DNA from 3 places in the Bradyrhizobium genosp. P genome. Region 1 is predicted to be linked to each of the others. Evidence: riboswitches for the same ligand, from Rfam matches in the RefSeq annotation. Region 1 holds a riboswitch; each other region holds the start of a gene.
The links. A riboswitch is a leader RNA that binds a small molecule or an ion and turns the genes downstream of it on or off. The one in region 1 is predicted to bind cobalamin.
Positions count from the first base shown of each region.

Region 2: it holds a riboswitch for cobalamin, as region 1 does, so the genes downstream of both, metE (5-methyltetrahydropteroyltriglutamate--homocysteine S-methyltransferase) here and metE (5-methyltetrahydropteroyltriglutamate--homocysteine S-methyltransferase) in region 1, are expected to answer to the same signal.
Region 3: it holds a riboswitch for cobalamin, as region 1 does, so the genes downstream of both, ACP2YO_RS42570 (DUF1636 family protein) here and metE (5-methyltetrahydropteroyltriglutamate--homocysteine S-methyltransferase) in region 1, are expected to answer to the same signal.

Region 1 is NZ_CP188195.1:2,627,026-2,631,232, reverse strand. Features, by position in the region: gene ACP2YO_RS12730 (coproporphyrinogen-III oxidase family protein) at 1-202, opposite strand, end outside; gene ACP2YO_RS12725 (hypothetical protein) at 372-524, shown strand; cobalamin riboswitch at 1,036-1,232, opposite strand; cobalamin riboswitch at 1,344-1,568, shown strand; partial or broken gene metE (5-methyltetrahydropteroyltriglutamate--homocysteine S-methyltransferase) at 1,674-3,908, shown strand.
Region 2 is NZ_CP188195.1:1,247,763-1,251,969, reverse strand. Features, by position in the region: gene ACP2YO_RS06030 (ribonucleoside-diphosphate reductase subunit alpha) at 1-1,535, opposite strand, end outside; cobalamin riboswitch at 1,651-1,872, opposite strand; cobalamin riboswitch at 2,006-2,205, shown strand; gene metE (5-methyltetrahydropteroyltriglutamate--homocysteine S-methyltransferase) at 2,317-4,207, shown strand, end outside.
Region 3 is NZ_CP188195.1:8,866,849-8,871,055, reverse strand. Features, by position in the region: gene ACP2YO_RS42580 (cobyric acid synthase) at 1-753, opposite strand, end outside; gene cobO (cob(I)yrinic acid a,c-diamide adenosyltransferase) at 767-1,420, opposite strand; cobalamin riboswitch at 1,464-1,681, shown strand; gene ACP2YO_RS42570 (DUF1636 family protein) at 1,773-2,147, shown strand; gene cobW (cobalamin biosynthesis protein CobW) at 2,144-3,178, shown strand; gene cobN (cobaltochelatase subunit CobN) at 3,178-4,207, shown strand, end outside.

The DNA of each region.
Region 1 (4,207 bases):
ACAGATCAATTGACGACGCAATCCGATCCAACAGCTTTTCGGGATTGAAGTCCCCCATTGCCTTAAGAGGCGGATATGTAGCGACGAGATAATCGTTGAACGCGTCAAGGTGCAAATTTCGCGACCTCAGCATGTCAATATTAATGTCGTACGACCTGTCGATCGCGAATTCCAGAGTCTCGGAATAGCTCGGCGCGCGCATCTTTTGGACTCCTTTAGCTTTTGCGTGCAGGCAAGGCGCGAGGGCGGCTCAGTTCGTTCGATGACGATAGGCCGATGTCGCAGCCGATGCGAACATTGCCCGTCTGCTGCGAAGCGGCGCCCAGGAATGCTTCGAGCGCCGCGGTGGGCTAGTATCCCTCGAAAAAAAGATGCGCGAACTCCCCGATGTGATGAAAGCGGAGTCGGTCGGCGAACTCGGCCCGATCCAGCGCGCTCCCGCACAACTTCTGTTCGCTTCCCCGCTCCCCTGGGGGCAATCGATCTTCGGAACGGAGACCGCGCTTCATCTGGTTTCCTCCTAATCGACGCTGCGAATCCGATTGTTGTGTGGATCCATCACTGTGCACTAGCAATCGACGTGCCACCAAAGGCGAACGCGCCTTGCTTCAAAAGAGGCCAGAAACATGTGCCGCGAGCGGCGAAGACGGAATACTTGCGCCTCGGCGTCCGATTACGGACATGAGTGTTTTCAACCGGACACGACAACCGGTGTATTGAGTGATGGCCGCGGTTTCTCGATCCAACTCAAACATCCGTTCAAGGATGATGTTCGCAATGCCGACCTTAGGGCCGCAGCGCTTTTGGCGGCAGTTCTAATTGGCTGATCCAGCGGTTGTCCCGAGCATCTTTGAAACTACTCCAACCTTCGACGGCATGCGACCGATGCTATCGTGATCATCGCAACTGCACTGATCGCTGTAAAAAGAACCCGGCCGGGCGCGGCAAGAGTGCAAGCGCTCCCGCGTTGCGCATCCCAGTTGACGCCAAGTTGCCATCAGCGGATGGACCGTTGCTCCCCGACCGACATCTTCGCGTGTGACAACGGCTGCGGCAGGTCTCCTGGCTCGCGGGTCGTTTCCTCGACGTCACTTTCCCAGGACCCAGATTCCCAGTGGCATATGACGAAAGATTCGCCGCTTACAGTTGCGGGGGCAGCCGTGGCGTTGGGAAATCCCGCACCACGTTCCCTTTTGATCTCCGTAAGGAGAACCGTCACAGATGATGTCAGAAGTTTGTCAAAGCCGGGGTCAATTGGCTCGTTGCACCACCGCGGTGCCGGCGATGGAGGTCTACCGCGTCGAAGAAAACGTTCGAGAGGTTGACGCGACGGTCCTGTCGCAGATAATCCAAGCTGTCGAGGTTCTCCAGGTCCCGCTTGATCTGGAGCTAAGAGGGAAGCCGGTGCGCTCTCGATCAATCCAGGATCGATGCAATGCCGGCGCTGCCCCCGCAACTGTAGGCGGCGAGCCTGCATCCACAAAAGTCACTGAAGCAAATGCTTCGGGAAGGCCGGATGCAGGCGATGACCCGCGAGCCAGGAGACCTGCCCCGACAACATGATCGTCCACGGGCGGGGTGTCCCGGTGGTACGCCAAGCAGTTGCCGCTTTGGTGGCTCTCTGCCCGCCGTCCGCCATGGCCTTTTGCCCCCACAACCATGGGGTTAAAGCTATGTCTACTCTCTCACTTCCTGTTGCAACACTCGGCACGCCCCGGATCGGGCCGCGCCGCGAACTCAAGCTCGCGCTCGAAAGCTATTGGGCCGGAAAAATCAGCGAAGAGCAACTTCTTGACGCTGCGGCCGGACTTCGCGTTGCCAACTGGGCTCGGCAGAAATCTCCCGGTGCCACCGTGATTCCGTCGAGCGATTTCTCGCTGTACGATCCGGTGCTCGATACCAGCGTCATGGTCGGAGCCATTCCGGACTCTTACGGCTGGAAAACGGGACCCGTCTCGCTCAAGACCTACTTCGCCATGGCGCGCGGCGCACAGGACGATGGGCACGATGCGAGTTGCGGCCACGCCCATCACGGGCACAGCACGGCAGCGCGGAGATGACCAAGTGGTTCGACACCAATTATCACTACATGGTGCCGGAATTTCACAGGAGCCAGACCTTCAGGCTGTCCTCACGCAAGCCCATCGAGGAATACGATGAGGCGAAGAGCCCAGGCTATCAGACTGGTCTGGTTCTGGTCGGCCCTGTCACATTCTTGAAGCTCGGCAAGAGCGCCGATCCGGCACTTGATCCGCTGTCGCTGCTGGATGATCTTTTGCCGGTCTATGTCGAGGTTCTCCAGGAATTGACGAAGCGCGGCGCTGAATGGTTCAGCTCGATGAGCCGTGTCTAGTTCTCGATCTCGATCGCCCGTCACGCGTTGCACTGCACCGGACCTATGCACGCTTCGCCAAGGACGTCCCCGGCCTCAAGATCATGCTGGCCACGTATTTCGGGGCTGTCGGCGACAACCTGGAAACCGTGTTGGCCTTGCCGGTTGCGGGCGTTCACCTCGACCTTGTCCGCGCGCCTGAGCAGCTGAGCGCGGTGGTCGACGAAACGCGGAAGGATCTCGTGGTCTCTCTCGGCGTCGTCGATGGCCGCAATGTCTGGCGTTCCGACCTTTCGGCGCTCCTTGATCGGCTCACACCCGCCATCGCGAAGCTCGGCGCAGATCGCGTACAGATCGCATCCTGCTGCTCGATGCTTCACGTGCCGATCGACGTTGAACTGGAGACCGATCTCGATCTCGATGTGAAGAGCTGGCTTGCCTTCTCCGTCCAGAAGATCGGCGAGCTTGCGGTCTTGGCAAGGGCGCTCGCCGGCGACAAGGGTGTCGCGGATGCGGTAGCCAGCTCGGACCTCGCGGCGACGGCCCGCCAGACGTCGCCAAAGATCCATGACCCGACTGTCGCCCGACGAATGGCGGAAATTGGCGAGACCATGCGCCGCCGCACCAGCTCGTTTGCGAACCGCACCGAGGTCCAGCGCAAACGTTTCGCTCTGCCAGCGTTCCTCACGACTACAATTGGATCGTTCCCGCAGACGGCGGATGTCCGCAACGCCCGCGCCGCGCATGCTCGGGGAAAGATGAGCGACGCACAATACGAGCAATTTTAAGGAGAGGCGGCGCGCGCCGTACGCTGGCAGGAAGACATCGGGTTAGATGTGCTCGTGCATGGCGAGTTCGAGCGTAACGATATGGTGCAGTATTTCGGTGAGCAACTCTCCGGCTTCGTATTCACGAAGCACGGCTGGGTCCAATCCTACGGCTCGCGCTGCGTCCGTCCTCCCATGCTGTTTGGCGATGTCTCGCGGCCGAAGCCGATGACGGTGGATTGGTGGCGGTACGCGCAGTCCTTGACCAAGAAGCCGATGAAGGCGATGCTCACCGGGCCAGTGACGATCGTGAACTGGTCGTTCGTTCGTGACGACATCTCCCGCAGCGAGGCATGCCGCCAGATTGCGCTCGCGATCCGGGACGAGGTAACCGATCTGGAGACGGCCGGCGCGACCATGATCCAGATCGAGGAAGCTGCGCTTCGCGAAGGACTGCCATTGCTGCGATCAGAGTGGAAGACCTATCTCGACTGGGCTGTCGACAGCTTCCGTATCTGCTCGTCCGGCGGCGCGAACGAAACGCAGATTCATACTCATATGCGCTATTCGGAGTTCAACGATATCATATGCGATAGCGGCGATGGACGCCGACGTCATTTCAATCGAGACGTCGCGCTCGAAGATGGAGCTGCTCGACGCATTCAAGGGCTACAAGTATCCAAACGATATCGAACCCGGCGTCTTCGACATCCATTCGCCGCGCGTTCCTGAGGCGGGCGGCCGAGATGCGGGACCTGATTGCGTCGGCCCGGCAAGGGCTATCCGACTCGCAGCTGTGGATCAACCCGGGTGGGCAATCGGGATAGTGCCGGACAAAATGTAAGACTTTCAATATGCCGATCCCAGCTTTTGGGTGCCGTAGCGAGCGGGCCGCTCTCGGGAAGTTCGTGATAGTAGAGGTCGAAAAACACGTCTTCCCGGCCCTTAGCGAAGCGTCGCCCGTCAGCCACCTCTCGAGCCCGACATGACATGGCGGGAACAATTGATCAGGACAGCGCCTCAACGGCTTCGCTACGACGGGCGGCGGGCTCCTGCCGGGAGCCTAGTCGATACTACCACGTCCCCGATTCTCAAAAAAAGGACACAC
Region 2 (4,207 bases), 1.4 Mb from region 1:
GGCGTCTCGTCCGGCGAGAACAGTGTCCATTCGCCGTCGGTCTCGACGCGCTGCATGAACAAATCGGGCACCCAGTTCGCAGTATTCATGTCGTGGGTGCGGCGGCGGTCGTCGCCGGTGTTCTTGCGCAGGTCGAGGAATTCCTCGATGTCGACATGCCAGGTCTCGAGATAGGCGCAGACCGCGCCCTTGCGCTTGCCACCCTGGTTGACGGCGATCGCGGTATCGTTGGCCACCTTCAGGAACGGCACCACGCCCTGGCTTTCGCCATTGGTACCCTTGATGTGCGCGCCGAGACCACGAACGCGGGTCCAGTCATTGCCGAGGCCGCCGGAATATTTCGCCAGCAGCGCGTTGTCCTTGATCGACTTGAAGATGCCGTCGAGGTCGTCGGCCACGGTGGTCAGGAAGCACGACGAGAGCTGCGGCCGCAGCGTGCCGGAATTGAACAGCGTCGGCGTCGAAGCCATGAAGTCGAACGACGACAAGAGATCGTAAAACTCGATCGCGCGCGCCTCGCGGTCGATCTCGCGCCCGGCGAGCCCCATGGCGACGCGCATGAAGAAGGCCTGCGGCAGCTCGAGGCGGTTGCCGCGGACATGCAGGAAGTAGCGGTCGTATAGCGTCTGCAGGCCGAGGAACTGGAACGACAGATCCCGCTCGGGCTTCAGCGCCGCCGAAAGCCGCGCCAGATCGAAGCGGCTGAGTTCTGGGTCAAGCAACTCGGCCTTGATGCCGGTCTTGATATAGGCCGGGAAATACTCGGCATAGCGCACGGCCATGTCCGCCTGCGACGCATTGGTCGGTACGTCATGGACGTAGGACAGTACCTCGGTGCGGAGCTTGTCGAGCAGCAGGCGCGCGCTGACATAGGTATAGTTCGGCTCCTGCTCAACCAGCGTACGCGCGGCCATCACGGAGGCCTGCGCCAGTTCGTCCTGGCTGATCCCGTCATAGACGTTGCGCTGGGTCTCGGCGACGACAGGCGCGGCGTCGACGCCGTCGAGCCCGGCGCAGGCCTCGTTGATGATCAGCGCAAGCCGCGCCTGGTCGAGCGGGACTTTGGCGCCGTTCGGCAACGTGACATGGATCGTCGGCCCGGCGGCAGCGGGCTTTGCCGCCTTTGCAGCGTCCTGCTCGGCGCGCTGCCGGGTGCGTTCGTCGCGGTAAAGCACGTAAGCGCGCGCCACCTTGTGGTGCTCGCTGCGCATCAGCGCCAGTTCGACCTGGTCCTGCACATCCTCGATATGGAAGGTGCGGCCCTCGCTCATCCGGCGCGCCAGCGCGCCGACGACCTCGGCGGTGAGTTGCTCGACGATCTCGTGCACGCGGCGCGACGCAGCAGCGGTGTGCCCTTCGACCGCCAGGAACGCCTTGGTCATCGCCACCGAAATCTTGCTGGCGTCGAACCTCGAGACCGTGCCGTTACGGCGAATCACCTGCATGGGAAGCTCCGTCTCCGGCGCGGCGAGCGATTCCGGACGCAGAAGGATGAGCGGCGCTGACTTAACTTCGCGATCGAGAGAGAGTGACATCGTGCAGACCCCATGCATGTTTTGTTGGGGCTGGATGTCGAGGGGACGCTGCATCAACCGGCGGCAAGCACCGGCATGGCAATGCAAGCGACCGCCGGGACACCCCGCCCGTGGACGTAGATTCGATGTCCCGGCAGGTCTCCTGGCTTGCAGGTCGCTGTTGCTCCCTCGTCTTCCCAATGCTGTTTAGCATCAGTGACTTAACAGGGCGGGAACAACTCACTGCTTACAGTTGCGGGGGCAGCGCCGGACTTTTACGGATCAACCCGTAGTCCACCGGCTTCCCTCTTAGCTACCAAATCTAGAGATATGGCAGACCGTGACACCTACATGTGGTGTGATTTGAGACGTCGTGTCAACGGCCCGATCCGCCTCAGTGAAAAATTTTCGAATTCTGGTCGAGCGCCCTGTGGGAATCGGTGGGAAACTTCGATCGAGCCCACGTGTGTTGACGGGCGCGGGATCTTGCCGATAAGTGGGCGCGTCGTGGTTCTTCGAAAGGCAGTTTCTTTCGAAGCTAAGAGGGAAGCCGGTGTAATGCCGGCGCTGCCCCCGCAACTGTAAGCGGTGAGCCGCCGTCCACCTAAGCCACTGAGGCGCAAGCCTCGGGAAGGCCGGACGGTAGCTGAGACCCGTGAGCCAGGAGACCTGCCTCGACAACATACACGTCCACGGGCGGGGTGTCCCGGTGGTGCGGTTGCGACCCCGCACGCGCTATCCGCGTTTGCGGAGTCCAGACGTGTCACTACGGCCTTTGCCCCCAACTTTTGGGGTTAAGCCAATGTCTTCTACATCTTCCTCTTCACTTGCCGTTGCCACCCTCGGCACGCCGCGAATCGGCCCGCGCCGCGAACTCAAGCTTGCGCTCGAAAGCTTCTGGTCCGGCACTTCAAACCAGCAGGCCCTGATCGAAACCGGTATCGGGCTACGCGCCGCCAATTGGGCGCGGCAGAAGAAGCTCGGCGTGTCGGTGATTCCGTCGAACGATTTCTCCTTCTACGATCAGGTGCTCGACACCTCGATCATGGTCGGCGCGATTCCCGAAATCTACGGCTGGACCGGTGGCGCGGTGCCGCTCGCGACCTATTTCGCGATGGCGCGCGGCGCCGAAGGTCACACCCATGATGCGTCCTGCGGCCATGCCCCTCACGGCCATGGTCACGGCGTACCGGCGCAGGAAATGACCAAGTGGTTCGACACCAACTACCACTACATGGTGCCGGAACTGTCTGACGATCAGCAGTTCAGCCTCGCCTCGCGCAAGCCGATCGAGGAATATGAAGAAGCCAAGGCGCTGGGCTACCAGACCCGCCCGGTGCTGGTCGGTCCGGTCACGTTCCTGAAGCTCGCCAAGAGCAAGGATGCCGGCCTCAACACCCTGTCGCTGCTGGACCGGCTGCTGCCTGTCTATATCGAGGTCCTGCGCGAGCTCGCCACCCGCGGCGCCGAGTGGGTGCAGATCGACGAGCCCTGCCTGGTGCTCGATCTCGACGATGCGGCACGTAGCGCCTTACGCCATGCCTATGCGGAGATCGCCAAGGCGGTGCCGCAGATCAAGATCATGCTGGCGAGCTATTTCGGCAGCCTGGGTGAGAACCGCGACACCGCCTTTGCGCTCCCCGTCGCCGGCCTGCATCTCGATCTGGTGCGCGCGCCCGAGCAGCTCGACGACCTCGCCCGCCTGCCCGCCGACCGCATCGTCTCGCTCGGCGTGATCGACGGCCGCAACATCTGGCGCGCCGATCTGAGCAGGATTCTCGGCCGGCTCGAACCCGTGATCGCAAAGCTCGGCAAGGATCGCGTGCAGATCGCGCCCTCCTGCTCGCTACTGCACGTTCCGATCGATCTCGGACTCGAGGCCAAGCTCGATGCCGAAGTGAAGAGCTGGCTCGCCTTCTCCGTGCAGAAGATGGAGGAACTGGCCGCGCTGGGTGCCGCGCTTGGCGGCGGCCGCAGTCAGGTCGAGGCGCCCCTGAAAGCCTCGGATGCCGCTGCAGCTGCGCGCAAGACCTCACCGCGGATTCATAACGCGAAGGTCGCGCAGCGCTTGGCCGGGGTCGACGCCGCGATGCGTCGCCGGGGCAGCGCGTTTGAAGACCGTGCCGACGTGCAGCACGCGCGCTTCAATCTGCCGGCGTTCCCAACTACGACCATCGGCTCGTTCCCGCAGACACCGGAAATCCGAAAGGCGCGCGCGGCCCATGCCAAGGGCGGGCTGAGCGACGCCAACTACAAGACCTTCCTGCAGGAGCAGACCGCCGAAACCGTGCGCTGGCAGGAAACCATCGGCCTTGACGTGCTCGTTCACGGCGAGTTCGAGCGCAACGACATGGTGCAGTATTTCGGCGAGCAGCTCTCCGGCTTCGTCTTCACCGACCATGCCTGGGTGCAGTCCTACGGCTCGCGCTATGTCAGGCCGCCGATCCTGTTCGGTGACGTCTCGCGCCCGAAGCCGATGACGGTCGAATGGTGGCAATACGCGCAGTCGCTGACCAAGAAGCCGATGAAGGCGATGCTGACCGGACCGGTCACCATCCTCAACTGGTCGTTCGTCCGCGATGACATCCCGCGCAGCGAAGCCTGCCGTCAGATCGCGCTGGCGATCCGCGACGAGGTCACCGACCTCGAGACCGCGGGCGCCGGCATGATCCAGATCGACGAAGCGGCCCTGC
Region 3 (4,207 bases), 3.7 Mb from region 1:
CTTGCACCGGCCGGGTTTGCGCGCATCAGCTAGGCCCAGCGCATCCTCGGCCGGAAGCTCGCCGGCGCGGTCGAAATAGGGTAGCACCCCAAAGCCGCGCCAGGATGTTTTTGCCTCGATCAGCCGGTAGCCATCGTCAAATAGCGTCGAGTCGCCACGAAACTTGTTGATCACAAAGCCCTGGATCATCGCGGCATCGTCCGCGTCGATCACGGTCTTGATCCCGACAAGCTGAGCGATGACACCGCCGCGGTCGATGTCGCCGATCAACATCACCGGGACATCGGCCTTGCGGGCAAAGCCCATATTGGCGATGTCGGCCTTGCGAAGATTGACTTCGGCGGGGCTGCCAGCCCCTTCGACGAGCACAAGATCGGCGCGCTGCTTCAGTCGCGAAAAACTCTCCAGCACCGCGCCCATCAATGACGGCTTCATCAACGCATATTCGCGGGCGCGCGCCGTTGCGATGCGCTTGCCCTGCACGATAATCTGCGCGCCGATATCGGTCTCAGGCTTGAGCAGAACCGGATTCATGTCAGTGTGCGGTTCGACGCCCGCCGCGAGCGCTTGCAACGCCTGCGCACGGCCGATTTCGCCGCCGTCGACCGTCACGGCCGCATTGTTCGACATGTTCTGCGGCTTGAAGGGGAGCACGCGCAAGCCGCGGCGCTTCGCGGCGCGCGCAAGCCCGGCGACGATGAGCGATTTGCCCACGTCCGAGCCCGCTCCCTGGATCATCAATGCGCGCGCCATCCCGTGCTTCTCCTCAGAACTCGACGCCGGGCTGGGCCTTGATGCCGGATCGGAACGGATGCTTCAGCAGCGTCATCTCCGTGACGAGGTCGGCGATCTCGATCAACTCCCCCTTGGCATTCCGGCCGGTGAGGACGACATGCGTCATCGGTGGTTTGTGTGTCTTCAAGAACGCAACGACCTCGTCGATATCGAGATAGTCGTAGCGCAGCGCGATGTTGATCTCGTCGAGCAAGACCATGCGCAAGGTTGAATCCAGGATTAGCTCCTTGGCCCTGTCCCAGCCGGCCTTTGCGGCGGCGATGTCGCGGGCGCGGTCTTGCGTTTCCCATGTAAAGCCTTCGCCCATCGCATGGAACTGGCAGAGATCGCCGAAATGCCCGGTGAGCAGGCGGCGCTCGCCAGTATCCCAGGCGCCCTTGATGAACTGAACGACCGCGCAGGGAAAGCCATGCGCGACACAGCGGACGATCATGCCAAAGGCGGAGGATGACTTACCCTTTCCTGCACCGGTATGAACGATGATCAGTCCCTTCTCGCCGCTCTTGGTCGCCATGATCTTGTCGCGGGCGACCTTCTTCTTTGCCATCTTCGACGCGTGGCGGGCGTCAAGCGATGCGTCGGTGGCGACCACGCCTTCGTCCTCGGCGGCATCTTGTTCAGACATCATCTGGCGTCGTCCTCAGGCTTGACAAATCGCGACCTTCAGCAAATGGTGGGTTTGCGTTGGTTCCTGTCCTACGACAGGCGAAGAGGGAATGCGATAGGGCTTAGATCGAAAGGTCTGGTCCCAAAAGCAGCCGCCCCCGCGACCGTGACCGGAGAGATGCCCGAAGCCACTGATCCCCAAGGGGGTCGGGAAGGCGGGGATCGAAGGATAAGATCCTGCTCCGCAAGCCGGGAGACCTGCCAGCGCAGAGTTTTGAACCGGCGGACGGGGTGTTCCGTGACGGGGAAGCGAACCAGTGAGAGAATGGTTCGCGCCTCATTGCCCCCCGCTGCCTATGCTGGACGGGGCGATGACTGTCACACTTTACGTCTGCATTACCTGCCGCGTCGGCCAGAAGCTGGCGGAGGGCAAGACCGCGCCCGGCGAGCGCCTGTATGCCGCAATTCTCGATGCCGGCGTGCCCGAAGGCGTCGAGCTAGTGCCGGTCGAATGCCTGTCGGCATGCAGCCAAGGCTGCTCGGTCGCACTCAGCGCGACGGGGCGATGGTCCTACGTGTATGGCCGCCTGTCTGAAGCCCATGCGCGGGATGTGATTGCGGGGGCGACGGCTTACCGGGCTGCATCCGACGGTATCGTGCCATGGCGCAACCGGCCGGAAGTTTTTCGCAAGCAATCGGTTGCCCGCATTCCACCCATCGCCGTCCTGCCGGAGGCAGCCGAATGAACACGCTTGCAAAAATCCCGGTCACGATCGTCACCGGCTTCCTTGGATCGGGTAAGACGACGCTAATCCAGCATCTGATCACCAACGCCAACGGCAAGAAGCTTGCGGTGCTCGTCAACGAGTTCGGCAGTGAAGGCGTCGATGGCGAGATCCTGAAATCCTGCGCTGACGCGAATTGTCCCGAGGAAAACATCGTCGAGCTCGCGAACGGCTGCATCTGCTGCACCGTCGCGGATGATTTCATTCCGACCATGCAGACGCTGCTCGCGCGAAAAACGCGGCCCGATCACATCCTGATCGAGACCTCGGGCCTCGCGCTGCCAAAACCGCTTCTGAAGGCGTTCGAATGGCCGGAGATCCGCTCGCGCATCACCGTCGACGGCGTGATCGCGCTCGCGGATGCCGAGGCGGTCGCCGCCGGCCGTTTCGCGCCGAACCCGGAGGCCGTCGAGGCCCAGCGTGCGGCTGACGGGAGCGTCGATCATGAGACGCCGCTATCGGAGGTGTTCGGGGACCAGATCTGTTGCGCGGACATCGTGCTCTTGACCAAGGCCGATCTTGTGGGCCAGGCCGGCCTTGAAGCGGCCCGGCTGGCGATCACGGCCGAGACGCCGCGGCAGGTTCCGATACTCGCCATCACAGACGGTGCGATCGACCCGCAGGTGATTCTTGGCTTCAACGCGGCCGCCGAGGACGACCTCGCCGCGCGGCCCTCGCTTCACGACGGCGAGGAGGAGCATGAGCATGACGACTTCGCATCCGTCGTCATCGAGCTTCCGGAAGTGTCCGACATCGACGCGCTGGTCGCTTCCATCGCGCGCTTGGCGCGCGAGCAGAATGTGCTGCGCGCCAAGGGCTATCTCGCGGTGAAGGGCAAACCGATGCGGCTTCTGGTGCAATCGGTCGGCGAGCGCGTGCGCCACCAGTTCGACAAGCCCTGGGGCGCGGCGCCGCGGCGATCGAAGCTCGTCGTCATCGGCGAGCAGGGCGACATCGACGAGAACGCGATCAAAGCGGGATTGGGGGTCTGATGCACGTCGTCTTCCGCGAGAGCCATGGCCTGGAGGAGACCGCGACACCCGTCGATCTTGGTCAGGATCCGGCCGCTCTCGTGGTGCTGTCATTCTCCGACAGCGATCTCGCCGCCTTCGCCGCCGGTTGGCGGCGTGGACGCAAGGGCCTGCCGTCGCTGCGGCTCGCCCATCTGATGGCGCTGCGCCATCCGCTCTCGGTCGACACTTACATCGAACGCACGCTGTCCCGCGCTAGTGGCATTCTGGTTCGCCTAATCGGCGGTGAGTCCTATTGGTCCTATGGCATCAACGCGTTGCACGAGCTCGCCACGCGGCACGGCATCGCGCTTGCGGTACTGCCGGCCGACGGCCGCGACGACGCGCGGCTCGATGCCCTTTCCAACGTCCCGGTCTCGACGCTGCGGCGTCTGCGCGCGCTGTGCGACGCCGGCGGCGCGGTCGCGGCGCAGGTTGCGATTGCGCAGCTCGCGCTGGCCTCCGGTCTGTACGCGGGACCGGTGTTCGGCGAGACCGAAATCCCCGAGATGGGTTTCTACTATCCCTCCATGGGAGCGCTGGCGTCCTTGCCGTCGCCTGACGGAAGACCGCAGGCGCTCGTCACCTTCTATCGCTCCTATCTGACGTCGGCCGATACCGGCCCGATCGACGCGCTGATCGCGGCATTGCGCGAAAAGGGCTTTGACGCCTACGGCGCGTTCGCGACCTCGCTGAAAGCGCCCGGCGTCTCGGCGTGGCTGAAAGCACATTTCGCGGAGCGTCCGCCGGCTGCACTTGTGAACGCGACCGCGTTCTCGGCGATGGCCGACGATGGAACAACGCCATTCAACGCGGCAGGCTGTCCGGTGTTTCAGGTCGCGCTGTCAACTGCGGGCAGGGAAGATTGGGCGTCCTCGCTGCGAGGCCTGTCGCCGGCCGATCTCGCGATGCATGTGGTGCTGCCGGAGGTCGACGGGCGACTCTCTGCCGGCGTCGTAAGCTTCAAGTCGCCGGGCGAGCGCGACGCCGACCTGCAATTTTCGCATCTCG